Regions from separate parts of the Pseudoalteromonas porphyrae genome, predicted to be linked through region 2. Evidence: predicted binding sites of a transcription regulator. Region 2 holds the regulator's gene; the other holds the start of a gene.
What was found. The regulator NrdR, encoded in region 2, represses ribonucleotide reductase genes. The targets are predictions, from matches to a motif close to AAACACNANATNTNGTGTTT.
Positions count from the first base shown of each region.

Region 1 (10,872 bases), on a different contig from region 2:
ACCAATTTGCTGCTCTTCTAAAATAAAGATTGCATGACTGGTTGTTTTACTGGCTGGAGTAAATGCTTCTTCGCCATTAGCGTCATAGTCAGAATCGCTAAAGTGATAACCTACCATACCGTGCCAATTAGCAAACTTATGCTCAATGTTTAATCGTGCTTCTGTAGTTTCGTTACTAAAAATAGTACCAATAGCACCATCTTCAATTTCAGCATGACGATAGTCAGTATAACCAACACGTAAGTTAATTGTTTCTATCCAATTATTATGCAACGCATAGCTCATAAGACCTTGCCAGCGATCTTGCTCTACACGTGCATAAACTGGCGTTTCTTCACCTTCTTCGTGGTCATGGCCGAGCTCATGATCGTGTTCGTGTTCATGGTGTTCATGTGCAGGGATACCGTAGTCAGTATCAATACGTCCGTAAGCCAAACCAAGAGTAAAATGTTCACCCACATAACTGGTACCAAAATTAACGGTTTGACTATCAATAAATGTGTTTTCTACAGATGTTGCGGTTTCATGTTCTTCTTCTTCATGGCCGTCATGATCTTCGTGCTCTTCTTCGGGTAAATCAAAACGCGGCGTTTGATAATCATCACCAGTACGTTTTGTACCATCAAAATGAAAATTAAAGTTGTTGTGACCTGTTTCCAGTTTTGCTGCATACGTATTAGCATTTGAAACCGTGTCATGGGTGTATTCAACAGCACCAGTTAGCTGTTCAATGTTATCAGTCGGAATTCGGTTATCAACAACATTTACCACGCCGCCGATCGCACCTGACCCATAGAGTAGGGTTGCAGGTCCACGTAAAACTTCAATTTGTTCTGCAGCTAAACTATCGTTTGAGGTCGCGTGATCAGGACCAATGCGTGACGCATCACTACTGTCTAATCCGTTTTGTGTGATCTTAACACGCGGGCCATCTAAACCACGGATAATTGGACTTGATGATACTGGACCAAAATAACTGGCATTTACGCCAGGAATTCCCTTGAGAGTTTCACCTAGGGTTGGTTTAGCTTTGTTACGTAATTCATCACCAGCAAGTACGCTCACTGGCGAAATCATTTCTAAGCTGTTTTTATGCAAAGCTGACGCATATACGACCATCGTTTCAACAGACGTTGGGGTGAGTGTAATATTTAGAGCCGAGCTAGCTTCATTTACTGCAATACGTGCATCAATGTAATTACTTTTACTTATGTGTAATTGACTATTGGCATCAACATTAATACTGAATTGACCATTGTCATCAGTTTTAATTGATTGTGTTTTCCCGTGTATATGTACATCGGCCTGACTAATTGGTTGATTATTAGTATCTAATACTTGGCCTTTGATAATGCCAGCATGAGCGGAAAATGAACTAAGGGCAGTGATTATTGCAGTGGAAATTAATGAATGTCGGATCATGAGTACTACATCGTGATGATTATGTTGTGATATAATATAACACCAACAATAAAGTGGATCAATAATGTTATACCATAACTTTTAATAATCCGCTTAAATTTTTATATCCGCTATACTTACTTTTAAGTAGCCGATCATAGGTATTTGCAATGAGTGATAAAACCCGCGTTTTTAAAGCTCGGTTTACTATTGCTGATTTGCGCCAGCAACGGAACCACCAAGAAGTGTTCACTACGGCTTTAGTTAAGAATGAGAGCTTAGAGCATTTTATTTTAAAGCTACTTGGTTACTGTCTGCTATCTTATGATAAAGATGCGGTGATAAATAAGCAATTTGATAAACTAACGCCAGACGTTAGTATTAAAGCCTTAGACGAGCATTATAAGACATGGCTAAGTGTTGATAAGCCCGATGCAGAGCAGCTAATTAAAATAGCCAAAAATGTTGATGAGCTTCTTATATTGACCGCCGCCAATACTGATTGGCTAGCGGATGTTCAGACACGATTGAGTTTCTTTTCAAACAGCCATATTATTGAAATTGATCAGCAGTTTATTGATGATATACGAGCTGGCTTAACGAGAAACTTAAGCTGGGATGTTATAATAGATGACACAAGTTTGATGATTAGCGATAAAGATCATTGCTATGAAACGAATAAATTTGATTGGCACTAAAACGTACCAATGTTTATATCTCGTCTTTTAATCATTTAAAACTCAGGGTAATACTGCCATTTGGTTTACAACAACACAGTAATACTTCGCCTTCTCTGACAAACGCTAAAGGCTCTTGGTTATAATTAACAGTTCCATCAATAAGCGTTGCCCTACAGGCACCACAATAGCCTTCGCGGCACTGATAGGGCACAGTTAATTTGTTTTGTTCTAAACAGTCTAAAAGAGAAGGGCAGCCAGTATTAAAATCAAAACACTGGCTGTCATCTGCAAGGTGAACCTTTGCAGTTTTTTGTACAGACATTAGAGATCAAAATCACCAAAGTCAGACGCATCTACTTGCGAGTCAATTTGGCCAACAAGATATGAGCTTATTTCGGCTTCCTGTGGGGCAACCTGTACATTATCAGAAACAAGCCATGAGCTGATCCAAGGAATTGGATTGCTGTTACTCGGAAATTGTGCAGGTAGGCCAACTGCAATCATACGTGCATTGGTAATGTATTCTACGTATTGACAAAGAATATCTTTATTTAAACCAATCATGGATCCATCTTTAAATAAATACTCAGCCCATTCTTTTTCTTGCTCAGCAGCATCAACAAACATTTGAATTGCTTCTTCACGACACTGTGCGGCTACAATAGCCATTTCAGGGTCATCTTTGCCATCTTGCATAATATTAAGAATATGTTGTGTACCAGATAAATGCAGTGCTTCATCACGGGCAATAAGTTTTATTATTTTTGCATTACCTTCCATTAGCTCTCGCTCAGCAAATGCAAATGAGCAAGCAAAGCTAACATAAAAGCGGATCGCTTCTAAAATATTCACTGACATCATGGCAAGGTACAAAAGTTTTTTAAGCTCAAATAAACTGATATTAACGGTTTCACCGTTAAGCACATGCTTACCTTCACCATATAAGTTGTATACGGCAACTTTATTAATTAACTCGTCGTAATATTTAGTTACCGCATCAGCACGTTCACTAATTTTTTCATTACTGACGATATCGTCAAAAATAAGTTCAGGGGCTTGGGTTACATTACGAATAATATGTGTATATGAACGGCTATGAATTGTTTCACTGAATGCCCATGTTTCAATCCAAGTTTCAAGTTCAGGAATAGACACAATTGGCAATAATGCAACATTAGGCGATCGACCTTGTACACTATCAAGCAAAGTTTGGTATTTTAAATTACTTAAAAATATATGTTTTTCGTGATCTGGCAAGGCTTGGAAATCTAAGCGGTCTTTGCTTACATCAACTTCTTCTGGGCGCCAAAAAAACGAAAGTTGTTTTTCAATTAATTTTTCGAAAATAGGGTACTTCTGTTGATCATAACGCGATACGTTAACGGTTTGGCCGAAAAACATCGGTTCTTGTAGTTGGTTATTATGGTTTCGGCTAAAAGTAGTATAAGACATAAGATCACTCAAAAAACGAACAGGATAAAGCGGGCGTAAAGCCCGCTTCAAATTTATATTTATAATCGATTAGATTTTACATGCGCCGCCTGCACAATCATCATCTTCCACTTCTGGTGTTTCGTCTTGCATATCAGAAGCACCATCACGTGTATTATGGTAGTAAAGTGTTTTAACTCCTAGTTTATATGCACCTAGTAAGTCTTGTAGTAACACCTTCATAGGTACTTTACCCCCTTCGAACTTATTTGGATCATAATTAGTGTTTGCAGAAATTGTTTGGTCAACAAATTTTTGCATAATACCAACAAGTTCTAAATAACCTTTGTTTGATGGGATATCCCATAATAACTCGTAGCTATCTTTTAGGCGCTCATACTCAGGCACAACTTGCTTTAAAATACCATCTTTACTGGCTTTTACACTGATATGCCCGCGAGGAGGCTCAATACCATTCGTTGCGTTTGAAATCTGTGATGATGTCTCTGACGGCATCAACGCAGATAACGTTGAGTTACGCATACCATACTCTTTAATATTGGCACGCAATGTGTCCCAATCTAGATGCAATGGCTCATCACAGATTTTATCTAAATCACGCTTATACGTATCTGTTGGCATAATACCTTGTGAATACGTTGTTTCGTTAAATTTAGGGCAAGCACCGCGTTCTTTTGCAAGTTCATTTGATGCTTTCATTAGGTAGTACTGAATTGCTTCAAATGTTTTGTGCGTTAATGCGTTAGCACTGCCATCAGAGTAACGCTTACCATTTTTAGCAAGATAGTAAGCGTAGTTGATTACGCCTATACCTAATGTGCGACGACCCATGGTTGCATTTTTTGCAGCGGGGACAGGGTAGTCTTGGAAATCAAGCAGATTATCAAGGGCACGTACAGCCAGCTCTGCAAGTTCTTCAAGCTCATCCAGTGACTCAATCGCACCTAAGTTAAATGCTGACAAAGTACATAAAGCAATCTCGCCTTCTTCATCATTTACATTGTTAAGCGGCTTAGTTGGTAACGCTATTTCTAAACATAAGTTAGATTGACGAATAGGCGCAACTTTAGCAATGAACGGGCTGTGCGTATTGCAGTGATCTACATTTTGTAAGTAAATACGGCCTGTACTTGCACGCTCTTGTGCAAACATTGAAAACAGTTCAATGGCTTTAATACGTTTTTTACGAATTGAGTCATCTTGTTCGTACTGCACATATAATTTATCAAATTCATCTTGATCTTCAAAAAACGCATTATATAAACCAGGCACGTCTGATGGGCTAAAGAGCGTGATGTAATCGTCTTTAATTAAACGCGAGTACATAAGTTTATTAAACTGAACACCGTAGTCAAGGTGACGTACACGGTTATCATCAACACCACGGTTGTTTTTAAGTACTAATAAATTTTCAACTTCTAAATGCCAAAGCGGGTAGAACAAAGTGGCTGCACCACCACGCACACCACCTTGCGAGCAGCTTTTAACGGCTGTTTGGAAGTGCTTATAAAAAGGAATACAACCGGTGTGGTAGGCTTCGCCATTGCGAATAGGGCTACCAAGTGCACGAATGCTACCAGCATTAATACCAATGCCTGCACGTTGCGATACGTATTTTACAATCGCGGATGATGTTGCATTGATAGAATCTAAGCTATCACCACACTCAATAAGTACACATGAACTAAATTGACGTGTCGGCGTACGTACACCGGCCATGATTGGAGTTGGTAATGAAATTTTAAATAATGAAACTGCGTCGTAAAAACGTTTAATGTAATCTAAACGTGTTTCTTTTGGGTAATCTGAAAACAGACTGGCGGCTACTAAAATGTATAGAAACTGCGCGCTCTCATAGATTTCGCCTGTAACGCGGTTTTGGACTAAATACTTACCTTCAAGTTGTTTAACCGCAGCGTAGCTGAAGTTTAAATCACGTCCATGATCAAGGTACTCGTCCAATGCATCAATTTCTTGTTCTGTGTAATCAGCCAGTAAGTGAGCGTCGTAGCGCTTGTCTTCAACTAGTTTAACAATGTGATCATATAAACGAGGTGGTTCAAATTGACCATATGCTTTTTTACGTAGGTGGAATACAGCTAAACGTGCAGCTAAGTACTGATAATCAGGAGACTCTTTAGAGATCTGATCGGCTGCCGCTTTAATGATGGTTTCATGAATGTCTTCGGTACGAATACCGTCATAAAATTGAATATGTGATTTTAATTCAACTTGCGAGACAGAGACATTTTTTAGACCCTCGGCGGCCCAAGCAATAACGCGATGGATCTTATCTAAATCAAGTGACTCTTTGCGGCCGTCACGTTTGCTTACAGATAGCTGTTGGTTCATAATTTTGCCTGTATTCCTTGAGGAAATATTTTCTAAAAAAATTTTTATTGTGTTAATGCTACTTTAACGAGAATTTAATTGTATAAGTCTTAGCCACAACATCTGGTGCTTATCAAATTCTAGGTCACAAGATAGAGTGGTCTGCGATCTTTTGCAAGGTACATAAATACCCTTGATTGTGGATAAGGTTGGGATAACATGATTGTGTTAGTGGGCATTAACCTTTGACCTTCTGATTAAAATGAAATTTATAAAAATCAACTCCAGATTGAGTAAATTATCTCATTTTAAAAATAAATTTCTGCTGCTTTTTTTATCAGCAATCAATGCACAAAAATTAACACAATCACAATATGTAGTGGTTAAAAATTAGCTAGACACTATATATGGTTAAAAGCATCAATAGGGGAGTACCAATTAAAATCAGCTTGCCAGCCTATTGCATCAGCTACACTAGGGATATATCCCCATAATGCCGTAGCGCTGTGCATGTTTGCAGCTTTGGCTGCGACAATGTCACGCTGTGCATCACCTATGTATAAACACCGAGTTGGTTCAACACCTAATAAATTAGCGGTGTGTAGTAGCGGCAATGGGGAAGGCTTGGCTACTGCTAACGTGTCACCACTGACAACCGCTTGCGCGCCTTTTAATTCAGTAATCGCTGAAACTAATGGGGTGGTCAAAAAGCCAGGTTTATTGGTCATTATTCCCCATTTAATGTTTTTTTGCTCAAGAGCAATTAATAAAGACGCTATACCAGAAAAACAGTGGCTATGCGTTGCAATATTATTTGCGTAAGCATTTAACAATTGCTGGCGTAAATCACCTTGCTTTGGGTGAGCATGCCACTGCTGGCCGAACCCGGCTTCCAGCAGCGCCATGGCACCATTAGAAGCTGCAGGACGATAGATGTCAGCCGAAACCTGTGGTTGATCATGATCAACGAGTACGCTATTAAGCGCTGCGCCTAGATCATCTGCGGTGTCCAGTAGTGTGCCATCTAAATCAAAAATAAAGGCATCATAGCTAATAACTGGCGTTGCTGTTTTAGAGTCAGCCATTACGCCAGTTTCTCAAAGTGCAAAATATAATTAACGCTGACATCGGTATTTAAGCTGTATTGCTTTGATAGCGGGTTATAACTAAGGCCAGCGCTGGCACGTACTTTTAATCCAGCTTGCTCTGCCCATGCAATAAGTTGTGCAGGTTTAATAAATTTTTTGTGGTCGTGAGTTCCCTCTGGCACCATTTTTAATAACTTTTCTGCGCCAACAATGGCAAACAAATATGCTTTTGGGGTTTTATTTAAGGTTGAAAAAAATACATCCGCACCCGGTTTGGCTAGTTTGGCAACGGCATGGATAATAGAAGCGGGATCAGGTACATGTTCTAACATTTCCATGCAGGTAATAGTATCAAAGCGAGCAGGGTACTGCGCTGCATACTCTTCTGCTGGTATTTTTATATACTCAACATTTACACCTGTTTCTAAACTGTGCAATTTAGCCACGGTTAATGGTTCTTGACCCATATCAATACCGGTCACGTGTGCGCCCATTCGCGCCATACTTTCACTTAAAATTCCACCACCACAACCTACGTCGAGTGTTTCTTTGTCAAACAAACCATGGGCTTTGTCGGCTATGAAGTCTAATCGTAACGGGTTGATCTCATGAAGAGGTTTAAATTCTCCATCTCGGTCCCACCATCGTTCGGCAATGGCTTCAAATTTTGCAATTTCTGCGTTATCTACATTTTGATGTTCGGTCATAAAAAGCTTCCTCGTCAATCTGAGGCCATTATATAGGGGGAAATTAATAAATCGCAAAGATTTAGCGCCTGTAAATATAAATAAATTGTGGTAGCATGACTTGGTAATAATAACTAAATACCCGCAAGCGCCCAGTATGTGGCACTTTAGGGGTAAATACTGAAGGAATGTGATATCAAATGACTGATTTCGCCAATGAAATTCTGCCAGTCAATATTGAAGACGAGTTAAAAAACTCCTATTTAGATTACGCAATGAGCGTAATTGTAGGACGAGCATTACCAGACGTACGTGATGGTTTAAAACCTGTTCACCGCCGCGTTTTGTTTGCTATGAACGAGCTTAATAATGATTGGAATAAGCCTTACAAAAAATCAGCCCGTGTGGTTGGTGACGTAATTGGTAAATACCATCCCCATGGCGACAGCGCTGTGTATGACACGATCGTACGTATGGCACAGCCATTCTCATTACGTTATATGCTAGTAGACGGCCAAGGTAACTTTGGTTCAGTTGATGGTGACTCAGCAGCAGCAATGCGTTATACGGAAGTCCGTATGGCGAAAATGTCTCATGAGCTTTTGGCCGATCTTGAAAAAGAAACGGTTGATTTTGTACCTAACTACGACGGTACAGAGCAAATTCCTGACGTATTGCCTACGAAAGTTCCTAACTTATTAGTAAACGGTTCATCGGGTATTGCGGTAGGTATGGCAACAAACATTCCGCCTCATAACTTAACTGAAGTTGTGAATGGTTGTTTAGCCCTTATTCAAAACCCTGATTTAACAATCCTTGAGTTAATGGATTATATTCCGGGGCCAGATTTCCCAACTGCGGCAATTATTAATGGTAAAAAAGGCATTGAACAAGCCTATTTAACCGGTCGCGGTAAAGTGTACATGCGTGCACGTGCAGAAATCGAAGTCGACGAAAAAACTCATCGTGAAACGATTATCGTTCACGAAATCCCTTATCAAGTAAACAAAGCGCGTTTAATCGAAAAGATTGCAGAGCTGGTTAAAGATAAGAAGATTGAAGGTATTAGTGCATTACGTGATGAATCAGATAAAGACGGTATGCGTATCGTTATCGAGATCAAACGTGGTGATGTAGGTGAAGTGATTCTAAACAACCTTTATGCACAAACTCAGTTACAAACTGTGTTTGGTATGAACATGGTTGCCTTAATTAATAATCAACCTAAGTGTTTCAATTTAAAAGAAATGCTTGAAGAGTTTATTATTCACCGTCGTGAAGTTGTAACGCGCCGCACCGTATTTGATTTACGTAAAGCCCGCGATCGTGCACACATGCTCGAAGGTTTAGCGATTGCACTTGCAAACATTGACCCAATTATCGAACTTATTCGTAACTCGCCAACCCCAGCTGAAGCAAAAATTGCCTTAGCTGCGCGTCCGTGGGAACTAGGTAATGTTAAAGCCATGCTTGAAAAAGCGGGTGAAGCAAATGTAGCGCGTCCTGATTGGTTAGCTGATGACTTAGGCATTCGTGATGGCCAGTATTATATTTCTGAGCAACAAGCCCAAGCTATCCTTGATTTGCGTTTACATAAGCTAACAGGTCTTGAGCACGAAAAGATTCTAAGCGAATACCAAACGTTATTAGATTTAATTGCTGAGCTTTTATATATTCTTGCTACACCAGAGCGTTTAATGGAAGTTATCCGCGATGAGCTAGTTGAAATTAAAGCGCAATATGGTGATGAACGTCGTACGGAAATCAATGCCGCAGCGCATGATATCAGTTTAGAAGACTTGATCACTGAAGAAGACGTAGTAGTTACACTTTCTCACGAAGGTTACGTTAAGTATCAACCATTATCTGATTACGAAGCACAGCGTCGTGGTGGTAAAGGTAAGTCAGCAACGAAGATGAAAGATGAAGATTTCATCGAACGTTTATTAGTTGCAAATACGCACGATACGATTCTGTGTTTCTCAACAGCTGGTCGCTTATATTGGCTTAAAGTGTATCAATTACCGCTTGCTAGCCGAGCTGCCCGCGGTAAGCCAATTGTAAATTTACTGCCGCTTGAGGCTGACGAACGTATCACAGCAATCTTGCCGGTGCGTGAATATGCAGAAGATAAATACATCTTTATGGCCACTGCATTTGGTACAGTTAAGAAAACACCACTGACAGCGTATAGCCGTCAACGTGCTAGCGGTATTATTGCCGTTAACTTAAACGATGGTGATAGCTTAATTGGTGTAGACATCACTGATGGAAGCAACGAGATCATGCTATTCACTGATGCTGGTAAAGTTGTTCGCTTTAAAGAAGCTGAAGAATCTCCAGTATTAGATGAAAATGGTAACCCAGTACTTGATGAAAATGGTAAGCCAGAAATCAAGTTCAAAGGTGTACGCCAGATGGGTCGTACAGCAACGGGTGTTCGTGGTATTAAAATGCCTGAAGGTCAACGTGTTGTCTCATTAATTGTACCTAAGACAGATGGTGCTATCTTAACAGTAACTGAAAACGGTTACGGTAAGCGTACTTTACTTGAAGATTATCCATCGAAGAGTCGTGCGACTCAAGGTGTGGTATCAATCAAAGTAAGTGAGCGTAATGGTGCTGTTGTTGGTGCAGTTCAAGTTGATGATAACGATGAAATCATGATTATATCTAATCGTGGAACCTTAGTACGAACTCGCGTTAACGAAGTTTCTACAGTTGGGCGTAATACCCAAGGTGTTATTTTGATAAGAACTATTGACGAAGAGCAAGTAGTTGGTTTACAACGTATCGAAGAAATTGAAATCGATGAGCTTGAAGCTATCGAAGGCGAAAGCGTTGAAGTAGTCGAGATTGTTAATGATGACGCTGGGGATAACCCTCCAGCAGAATAGCATTAATAAATAAAAGCGGCTTTGGCCGCTTTTTTTTATTGTTAAAATAAAACTGAGCAATAATATTAATCCCCAGATACGGGGATAAATATACACTCTTATTGTTAAATTACTGGAATGAGGAAAGGTAATGAGTAAATATAATTTTTGTGCGGGGCCTGCAATGTTGCCGCCAGAAGTAATGGCAAAAGCACAAAAAGAATTTGTTGATTGGCAAGATTTAGGTGTGTCGGTGATGGAGATAAGCCACCGAAGTAAAGAGTTTTTAGCGCTCACAGCAAAATGTGAAGCAAGTCTACGCCGTTTGATGGATATTAGTGACGAGTTTGAAATATTA
Region 1 covers NZ_LHPH01000005.1:165,411-176,282, forward strand. Annotated here, with positions in the region: gene ADS77_RS06380 (TonB-dependent receptor) at 1-1,422, opposite strand, end outside; gene ADS77_RS06385 (YaeQ family protein) at 1,572-2,099, shown strand; gene yfaE (class I ribonucleotide reductase maintenance protein YfaE) at 2,131-2,403, opposite strand; gene nrdB (class Ia ribonucleoside-diphosphate reductase subunit beta) at 2,403-3,533, opposite strand; gene nrdA (class 1a ribonucleoside-diphosphate reductase subunit alpha) at 3,603-5,885, opposite strand; gene ADS77_RS06405 (HAD family hydrolase) at 6,266-6,949, opposite strand; gene ubiG (bifunctional 2-polyprenyl-6-hydroxyphenol methylase/3-demethylubiquinol 3-O-methyltransferase UbiG) at 6,949-7,659, opposite strand; gene gyrA (DNA topoisomerase (ATP-hydrolyzing) subunit A) at 7,839-10,535, shown strand; gene serC (3-phosphoserine/phosphohydroxythreonine transaminase) at 10,666-10,872, shown strand, end outside.
Region 1: the regulator NrdR is predicted to act here: its motif matches at 5,977-5,996, upstream of nrdA (class 1a ribonucleoside-diphosphate reductase subunit alpha).

Region 2 (10,872 bases):
GTGCTAAAGCGGGCGTGCCATGTGAAATTAAAAATACTCATAACCCAGAGGCGCAAGGCTCATTGATCAGTAACGATAATGTATCATCGGAGCCAGTTAAAGCGTTATCCAGTTTACAAAACCTTGCGATGCTAACAGTTTCAGGCCCAGGCATGAAAGGTAAGGTAGGCATGGCATCAAAAGTATTTAATGCCCTTGCTCATGATAATGTATCGATTGTACTTATTACTCAGTCGTCATGTGAATTTAGTATTAGCTTTTGTGTTCATGAATCGGACTTACCATTAGCGCTTGATGCACTGCAAACAGCGTTTGAGCTTGAATCACAAGCAGGGCTTATTGAGCCTGTGCAAGTACAACGTAACTTAGCCATTGTTACGTTAGTGGGTGATAACATGCGTGCTCATAAAGGCTTGGCCGCTAAGTTTTTTGCATCGCTTGCTCAAGCGCAAGTGAATATTGTTGCTATTGCACAAGATTCAACTGAAAGTGCTATTTCCGCGGTGATCGACGGTGAACTGTGTAATGATGCTGTAAAAGTGTGTCACGAAAATTTCTTTACTCATATCCCATCAATTGACGTGTTTTTATTAGGCTGCGGCTTAGTTGGTCAAGAACTTATAAAGCAATTAGAGCGCCAGCAAACGTGGCTGGAAAAGCGCAATATTAAGTTAAATCTATACGGTGTTGCTAACTCTCGTCAATTACACCTAGATGGCGAAGGTATTGCTTTTGATGATTGGCAGCAAAAATTAGCTGCATCTGAACAAGCTTTTGATTTAAAACTGGTTGAGCAATTTGTTAGGCAAAACCATTTAATCAACCCAGTATTAGTTGATTGCACCTCATCAGATGCATTGGCTGCGCAATACGTTGACTTTTTAAATGCGGGTTTTCACGTTGTGGCTGCAAATAAAAAAGCGACAACGAGTTCATATGCTTATTACCAAGACCTGATTGCAGCAACCCAAAAGAATAACCGTAAGTTTTTATACGAAACAAATGTAGGAGCAGGGCTTCCGGTAATAGATAACTTACAATCGCTGTTTGGTGCAGGCGATGAGTTGCTTGAGTTCAGTGGTATTTTATCTGGTTCATTGTCTTATATATTCGGTGCCTTGCAAGATGGTTTATCGTTATCTGAAGCAACCATTAAAGCAAAAGAGAGTGGTTTTACTGAGCCAGACCCTAGAGATGATTTATCGGGAACAGATGTTGCGCGTAAATTACTGATCATTGCCCGTGAGGCTGGCATGAAGTTAGAGCTTAGTGATATTGAAGTTGAATCGGTCCTGCCTGTTGGTTTTGCACAAGGTGATGATGTTGCAGAGTTTATGGCTAAACTACCGAGTTTAGATGCCGCATTTAGTGATCGCATTCAAAGTGCAGCCAGTGAAGATAAAGTATTGCGTTATGTGGGCACAATCAATGCGGGTCACTGCAAAGTCGGTATTGAAGCGGTTGATACAAAACATGCATTGGCAGTTATTCGTGATGGTGAAAATGCCTTAGCAATCTTGAGTGAATATTACCAACCACGTCCATTTGTAATTCGTGGTTATGGTGCAGGATCTGCAGTGACTGCTGCGGGTGTATTTGCTGATATCTTAAAAACGTTATCGCGCTAGGAGGGGACAATGATTGAAGTATATGCTCCAGCGTCTATTGGGAATTTTGCCGTTGGTTTTGATTCATTAGGCGCTGCACTTGCGCCTATTGATGGCACATTATTAGGCGACATTGTTGCAGTAAGTCCTGCAACAAGAGATGAGTTTATTTGCTCGGGCGAGTATGCACATAAATTGCCAAGTGACGCTAATGAAAACTTAGCGTATCAGTGTTTAGTGCATTTTCGTACACATGTTGCGCCAAGTATGCCATGCGTAAAATTAGAGCTTAAAAAGAATTTACCGATTGGTTCAGGGCTCGGTTCTAGTGCGTGCTCAGTTGTAGCGACCTTTGCGGCACTTGATCAATTTGCAGGCACTGCGCTTAGCCAAGTAGAGCTGATTGAATTAATGGCTGATTTTGAAGCTATTGTAAGTGGTGGTCGTCATTACGATAACATCACACCTTGTTACTTAGGTGGTTTACAGTTGACGGGTGATTTGATCCCAGATAAGTCGATTAGCTTACCGGTAGATAAAAACTGGTACTACGTAGCCGCTTTTCCTGGTTTTTCGCTTAATACCGCAAAAGCGCGTTCAGTACTACCAAGGCAGCTAAGCATGCATGCCAGTGTTGAATTTGCACAGCGCTTATCAGCGTTTAGTACATTGTTGTTAACCGGTCGTTTTGATAACGCGTTATCAATTATGAGTGATGAAATAGCAGAACCATATCGCGCACCGCTTATTACCGGGTTTAGTGAAGCGAAAGCGGCACTGCCGGAGCTAGGTGCTGAAATAGTCAGTATTTCTGGTGCAGGCCCTACTTTATTTACCGTGTGTAAAACGCTTGAAGCTGCACAGCAATGCGCACAGTGGCTTGAACAAAATTATATCAATGAACAAGGCTTTTGCCACATTTGTAAGCTTGATAACGCCGGCACGCGTCAGTTATAAGAATTTAAGGAATAAATAATGCAATTACATAATTTAAAAGATGATTCACAAAAAGTGTCGTTTGTTGATGCAGTTAAAACAGGTTTAGGCCGAAACCAAGGCGTATTCTTTCCTGAATCCCTAGCGCCACTGGCGGACATTGATGCTTTACTTGATATGGACTTTGTTAGTCGTAGTAGTAAAATTTTATCGCATTTAATTGGCGATGAGTTGCCCGCAGATACTGTTGCGCAAATGGTGCAAAATGCGTTTAACTTTCCGGTAAAACTGGTTGAAGTAGAAGAAAATATTTATTGTTTGGAATTGTTCCACGGTCCAACACTTGCCTTTAAAGACTTTGGTGGCCGCTTTATGGCTGAGTGCTTAGCACAATTTAGCCAAGGTGAAAAAACTACAATACTAACAGCAACCTCTGGTGACACAGGTGCAGCTGTTGCTCATGCGTTTTATAATAAACCAAATATTGATGTGGTGATCCTTTATCCAAAAGGGAAAATTTCTCTAGCGCAGCAAAAACTGTTCACTACATTGGGGAATAACATTCATTGTTATGCAGTTGATGGTAGTTTTGATGATTGCCAAGCGATGGTAAAAAATGCATTTTTAGATGATGAAATTAAATCTCGACTAGGTTTAAACTCGGCTAATTCAATTAATATCAGCCGTTTAGTTGCACAAGTTTGTTACTACTTTGAAGCAATTGCACAATTACCGAAAGAAAAACGTGCTAACGCGCATATCTCTGTGCCAAGTGGTAATTTTGGTAACGTGTGTGCGGCAATGATCGGTGCTGTTATTGGTTTGCCTGTCGCTAAACTCAGTGCAACAACGAATCAGAATGATACTGTACCGCGCTTTATCCATGATAAAAACTGGGCACCTAATGCGACGATAGAATCACTTTCAAACGCAATGGACGTGAGCAAACCTAATAACTGGCCACGAGTGCAAACCATGTTAGATAATAATTGGTTTAGTTATGATGACTTTTATTCAACCAGCGTTGATGAAAGCAATACACAAACAGTGATGAAAAAAATTCAACAAACGGGCTATGTTGCAGAGCCTCACACAGCAATAGCTTATCAGGGACTTAAAGCTAATTTAGCACAAGGAACGGCAGGGGTGTTCTTAGCTACAGCGCATCCAGCTAAGTTTAAAGATAGCGTAGAAGAGATTTTAAATATAGAGCTCGATATGCCAAAACCATTAGCGGATGCATTAGCTAAGCCATGTTTGGCTGAAGATATTGCAGATGACTACAGTGTGCTTCGCGATATTTTATTAGCTAAATTAGGCTAATTTTTATAATTAGATAAAGTTAAAACAAAAAAGCGATAATACATTACGTATATCGCTTTTTTATTGTAAAAATATTTAAATTTAAACCATGGACCGTGAACGACGATTTAAAATACGTAAACATAAAATTAAAATGCCAATCAAACAGATCATCGCGCCAGCAAGTGTAACGAGTTGATTGGGTACCCGACTAACTAGAATTAGACCAGTAAGCAACAGAATGAAGGGCTTAAATTCATAATAATAATAGTGTTTCCTTACTTTTTTTCGGTTTACTTTATGATCTATACGGCGCGCATTAGATCGCAGACGCCAAATGTTTGCGCCATTTAAGAACAAAGCAATGCCGATAGCCGTCGGCAATAGGGTAGTCGAGAAAAGAATGCAAAACCCACCAAAAATAAAATAGCAGTAGGGAATAAATTCGTAAATAGGTTTAGCTAACATAATAAGCCTATGATCATCCATGATTACATTTCGTACAATAGTAGTGTAAATAGAAACAAATGCAATAAATTAACACATTAAAAATACAAATATTTAGTTGTTTTATTTATTAGTATTATTTATGTTTCTATAAAAAAATATCATTACAAAAACACTGTGAATTAAATTCAATCCCTGTTTAAATATGTTCATCTTTACACCGTAGTCAAATTGACGTTTTCAGCGTACAATATTGCCTTTAAAAACACCATACACGTTGCCCTAGGAGCCCCCATGTTAGAACGTAGCATGAATATTTCGGATTTTGATCCAGAGTTATTTGACGCAATCAACAAAGAGACTGCTCGTCAAGAAGAACACATTGAGCTTATCGCATCTGAAAACTACTGTAGCCCACGCGTACTAGAAGCGCAGGGTTCACAGTTAACAAATAAATATGCTGAAGGTTATCCGGGCAAGCGTTATTACGGTGGTTGTGAGCACGTTGACGTGGTTGAGCAACTAGCGATTGACCGTGCAAATGAATTGTTTGGTTCTGAATACGCAAACGTTCAGCCTCATGCTGGCTCACAAGCAAATGCCGCTGTATTTTTAGCGCTATTAGATGCTGGCGATACGGTACTTGGTATGAGCTTAGCTCATGGTGGTCACTTAACGCATGGTTCACATGTGAGCTTCTCTGGTAAGCTTTATAATGCAATCCAATACGGACTTGACGAAGCAACGGGCGAAATTGATTACGCACAAGTTGAAGCGCTAGCACTTGAGCATAAACCAAAAATGATCATCGGTGGTTTCTCAGCATACTCAGGTATTGTTGATTGGGCTAAATTCCGTGAAATCGCTGATAAAGTAGGCGCTTACTTGTTCGTAGATATGGCTCACGTTGCTGGTCTTATTGCTGCAGGCGTTTACCCAAGCCCAGTACCACATGCACACGTTGTAACTACTACTACGCATAAAACATTAGCAGGTCCACGTGGCGGTTTGATTATTTCAGCCTGTGGCGACGAAGCTATTTATAAAAAGCTTAATAGCGCTGTTTTCCCAGGTGGCCAAGGTGGTCCTTTATGTCATGTTATTGCTGCAAAAGCAGTGGCATTTAAAGAAGCACTACAACCAGAGTTTAAAGTATACCAAACTCAAGTTGTTAAAAATGCCCAAGCAATGGTTGCAGTAATGCAAGAGCGCGGCTACAAAATCGTGTCTGATAAAACAGAAAATCACTTGTTCTTACTTGATTTAATCAATAAAGACATCACTGGTAAAGATGCAGATGCAGCTCTGGGTAATGCGAATATTACAGTGAACAAAAACTCAGTACCAAACGATCCACGTTCACCATTTGTTACCTCTGGTCTGCGTATTGGTTCACCTGCAATCACACGCCGTGGTTTTAAAGAAGCTGAATCCAAAGAGCTAGCGGGCTGGATCTGTGACGTGCTAGACAACATCACTGATGAGTCTGTACAAGCACAAGTTAAAGAAAAAGTTAAAGCAATCTGTAAAAAATTACCTGTTTACGCTTAATTATTAAGCCCACTGTAATTTAGATCACAATAGCGACGTTTTTTGCTATTATAAAGGCCGCCTTAAAGCGGCCTTTTTTGTTTTTAATGGAAGCTGATACCTATGCATTGCCCATTTTGCACCGCAAAAGATACCAAAGTAATTGACTCGCGTTTAGTTGGTGGTGGCCACCAAGTTAGACGACGCCGTGAATGCAATGAGTGTCATGAACGCTTTACCACCTTTGAAGGTGCTGAACTTGTGATGCCTCGGGTAATTAAACAAGATGGCAGTCGCGAACCTTTCAACGAAGATAAACTTCTCAATGGTCTACACCGCGCATTAGAAAAACGTCCCGTTAGTACTGAGCAGGTTGACGAAGTTGTCAATATTATCAAATCTCAACTACGAGCAACGGGTGAGCGTGAGATATCCAGCCACTTAATTGGTGAGTGTATTATGGAAGCGCTTAAAAAACTCGATAAAGTCGCCTATGTACGTTTTGCTTCTGTGTATCGTTCGTTTGAAGATATCCGTGAATTTGGTGAAGAAATCGCCCGCTTAGGGGAGTAAAATGAGTCAAAACGTATTATTCACAGAGCAAGATCATCAATTTATGGCACGGGCTATTGAACTTGCCAAGCAAGGACGCTTTACAACAACACCAAATCCTAATGTTGGCTGTGTGCTAGTTAAAGGTGGTCAGATTATTGGTGAAGGCTTTCATCAATTAGCTGGGCAAGGTCATGCTGAAGTCAATGCGTTAGCAATGGCAGGTAGCCAAGCCAAAGGTGCCACTGCGTATGTCACACTTGAGCCTTGTAGTCATTTTGGTCGCACACCTCCGTGTGCCGAAGGCCTAAAAGCCGCGGGCGTGATAAAAGTGATTGCCGCGATGGTTGATCCAAATCCGCAAGTGGCAGGTAAAGGTCTCGCAATTTTAGCTGATGCAGGAATTGAGGTTGCATCAGGGCTATTAGAGCAACAAGCTAAACTATTAAACCGTGGCTTTTTAAAGCGTATGGAACAAGGCATGCCATTTATTACCTGTAAAATGGCGGCAAGTCTTGATGGTAAAACGGCTCTTAAAAATGGTCAAAGTAAATGGATTACGGGCTCTAAAGCTCGTCAAGATGTGCAACTTTATCGTGCACAAAGCTGCGCTATTTTAACGGGGGCAGATACCGTTTTAGTTGATGACGCCAAGCTTAATGTTCGTATTGATGAATTGCCAGAATCATTACCCACAGAGTTACCTTTGCGTCAGCCAGTAAGAATTATTATTGATTCACAAAATCGTTTAACTCCTGAACTGGCTTTGTTTAGTATAGAAAGTGAGATAATTATTCTTACCACTGAGCTTGATAAATCAAAGCAATGGCCTCATTACGTAAGCCATATTGTAGTGCCAAAACAAAATAATAAGGTTGATTTACTGGCCGCTCTCAAGCTTTTAGCACAACGCCAATTTAATCATATTTGGTTAGAGGCCGGTGCAACCCTTGCGGGAAAAATGACAGAGCAGGGGCTTATTGATGAATACATTATTTATTTCGCACCTAAATTGTTAGGTAACGATGCCAAAAGTTTATTAAATTTTGCAGAACAGACAAATATGCAAGATGTGGACAACTTAACAATTAGCGAATGTGCACTAATTGGTGATGATATTCGTATCACAGCTGCGCGGTGTTTAAATACAGCGCCTTAACCTACTATTGAAGAGCAACCTTATGTTTACTGGTATAATAGAAGCAACAGGCACAATTAGTAAATTAGAACAAAAACAAGGTGATTTAGCCATTCGCATTCAAAGTAGCAACCTTGATATGGCCGATGTGAATTTAGGTGACAGTATTGCAACCAACGGCGTATGTTTAACGGTTGTAGCAAAGCACAGTGATGGTTTTAGTGCTGACTTGTCAAACGAAACGATAAGCTTAACCGGGTTTGCTCATTATAAACAAGGGCAAACGGTTAACCTTGAAAAAGCCATGCAACCTGTATCTCGTTTAGGGGGGCACTTAGTCTCTGGGCACGTTGATGGTATTGCGACTATTACAGCTATTACGCCCAATGCGCGCGCTGTTGAATATTGGTTAAGCACAGATGCGCAACTGATGAAGTATATCCCGTATAAAGGCTCGGTATGTATTGATGGTATTAGCCTAACGGTTAATGCGATAGAAGATAACAAATTTAAACTGACTATCGTGCCGCATACGAGTGAACAAACAACCATTGCTGATTTTAAAATTGGCACCCAAGTGAATTTAGAAGTTGACCAAATTGCTCGTTATTTAGAGCGCTTGATCAAAGGGGCAGAACAACCTGCCGGTTCAGATATTTCGATGAATTTACTTGCCCAAGCGGGTTTTATTAAGTAGCCCCAACTCCACAACTTACACGAGCAGATTATGAATTTACACAGCGCACAAGAAATTATTGATGACATTAAAGCCGGTAAAATGGTTATTTTGATGGACGATGAAGATAGAGAAAATGAAGGCGATTTAATTATCGCAGCCGAACATATAAGTGCTGAAGCGATTAATTTTATGGCCACTCATGGCCGCGGCTTAATTTGTTTAACAATGACACAAGAACGTTGTGAGCAGCTTGATTTACCATTAATGGTTAAAAACAATGGTGCAGCATTTTCGACTAACTTTACAATGTCTATCGAGGCATCTAAAGGTGTTACCACGGGGATTTCTGCTGCAGATCGCGCGCGTACTGTACAAGCTGCGATAGCCAAAGGTGCTGTGCCAAGTGATATCGTGCAACCGGGTCATATTTTTCCAATTATGGCGCAACCGGGTGGGGTGTTAACCCGTGCAGGTCATACTGAAGCTGGTTGCGATTTAGCGCGTTTAGCTGGGCTTGAAGCATCGTCAGTAATTGTTGAAATTCTTAATGCCGATGGCACTATGGCGCGCCGTCCTGATTTAGAAATATTTGCCGAGCAACATAACATCAAAATTGGCACCATTGCTGATCTTATCGAATACCGTAACATTAACGAAACCACTATTGAACAAGTCGCGAAATGTAAATTGCCAACAGAGCATGGAGAGTTTGATTTAGTAACCTATAAAGATACTATTGACGGCCAGCTGCATTACGCACTATTAAACGGTGACGTTAAAGCGAATGAACCAACTTTAGTACGTGTTCATCTGCAAAGTACTTTTAATGATATTTTGTTATCAGATCGCAGTGCCGATAGAAGTTGGGGCTTATCAGATGCTATGGCCTATATTGCTAAGCACCAAGGTGTGTTAGTAATTCTTGGTAAGCAAGAATGCACTGATGAATTAGAAGCCACGGTTAAAGCGTTTGCAGCAGAAGATGCTGGCGAAACTGTTGCACACCGTAAGTTTCAAGGTACATCGCGTACTGTAGGTGTCGGCTCACAAATCTTGGCTGATCTGGGAATTGAAAAAATGCGCTTAATGAGTCGCCCTAAAAAGTACCATGCGCTGTCGGGCTTTCACCTTGAAGTAGTTGATTACGTAGAACCAGAATAAGCTCAGGCCTGTTTCTGGTTTTAGATTAATAAACTTTAATTATGAAAGGCAAACAGGCTCTAGGCTATTATTTTATTTATATGGTATGATGCGCAGCAATTTTTGCGCAATCGCAGCCGCTTAAACTTATTTTTTAGGGTTATCGAATGAAAATTATTGAAGGTAATAAATACGCTCCGGGTAAGAAATTCGCAATTGTTATTTCTCGCTTTAATGACTTTATTGGTAGCAGCCTTTTGGCAGGCGCTGTTGATGAATTGAAACGTACAGGTGGTGTATCTGATGATGATATTACCGTAGTTTATGTACCAGGTGCGGTAGAATTACCTTTAGCAGCGAAACGCGTTGCAGCAAAAAAAGAGTATGATGCAATCATCGCTTTAGGCGTCGTGATCAGAGGTGGTACGCCACATTTTGATCTTGTTGCTGGCGAATCAAATAAAGGCTTAGCGCAAGTGTCGCTTGAGTATGATATCCCGGTTGCATTTGGCGTATTAACCACAGAAAGCATTGAGCAAGCGATTGAACGCGCGGGCACTAAAATGGGCAACAAAGGCGGCGAAGCTGCTCTAGGTGCACTTGAAATGGTTAATGTGTTAGATAAAATTTAAGTTTAAGGAATTTTTGTGAAACCAGCAGCAAGGCGTAAAGCACGTATTTTAGCACTTCAAGCCGTTTATTCTTGGCAATTAAGTGGCAATGCAATTGCCGATATCGAACAACAAATGTTGATCGAAAATGATGTGACTAAAATTGATGTTGAATACTTTAAAGATCTTTCGCGTGGTGTTGCTATAAATCATAAGCAACTAGACGAAGCAGTCTCTCCACATTTAACGCGTCCTTTCGACGAGTTAGACCAAGTTGAACGCGCTATTTTACGTTTAAGCAGCTATGAGCTGAAATTCCGTGAAGATGTACCTTATAAAGTTGCTATCAACGAAGGTATTGAGCTTGCTAAAATCTTTGGCGCAGAAGACAGTCATAAGTTTGTTAATGGTGTACTAGATAAAGCAGTAAAGCATTTACGTAAGTAATGCGACTGCAAAGAGGAGAGCCGGCATAGGCCGGCTTTTTTGTGTATGAAGGAATTTGAATTAATTAATCGCTACTTTAAAGGTCGCGGTATAACTCGTCGCGATGTTAATTTAGGGATTGGTGACGACTGTGCTTTGGTGACTGTGCCGCAAAATTGCCAGTTAGCTATTACCACAGATACACTTGTTGCGGGCGTGCATTTTTTTGATGATATAGCTCCGCGCGCGCTAGGCCATCGTGTACTTGCTGTAAACTTAAGTGATCTAGCGGCAATGGGCGCTGAGCCGACCTGGGTTTCGGTTGCTTTAACATTGCCAAATATAGACGTCGAGTGGTTGGAAGAGTTCACCGAGGGCATGCATGAAATTGCTGAGTACTTTAATGTACAAATTATCGGTGGTGACACTACACAAGGCCCTTTAAGTATTACTATTTGCGCCAAAGGTATTGTGCCAGAAGGTAAAGCGCTACGTCGTAGTGGT
Region 2 covers NZ_LHPH01000020.1:14,992-25,863, reverse strand. Annotated here, with positions in the region: gene thrA (bifunctional aspartate kinase/homoserine dehydrogenase I) at 1-1,628, shown strand, start outside; gene thrB (homoserine kinase) at 1,638-2,564, shown strand; gene thrC (threonine synthase) at 2,583-3,866, shown strand; gene glyA (serine hydroxymethyltransferase) at 4,587-5,843, shown strand; gene nrdR (transcriptional regulator NrdR) at 5,946-6,395, shown strand; gene ribD (bifunctional diaminohydroxyphosphoribosylaminopyrimidine deaminase/5-amino-6-(5-phosphoribosylamino)uracil reductase RibD) at 6,397-7,533, shown strand; gene ADS77_RS15510 (riboflavin synthase) at 7,556-8,209, shown strand; gene ribBA (bifunctional 3,4-dihydroxy-2-butanone-4-phosphate synthase/GTP cyclohydrolase II) at 8,240-9,352, shown strand; gene ribE (6,7-dimethyl-8-ribityllumazine synthase) at 9,499-9,963, shown strand; gene nusB (transcription antitermination factor NusB) at 9,979-10,389, shown strand; gene thiL (thiamine-phosphate kinase) at 10,435-10,872, shown strand, end outside.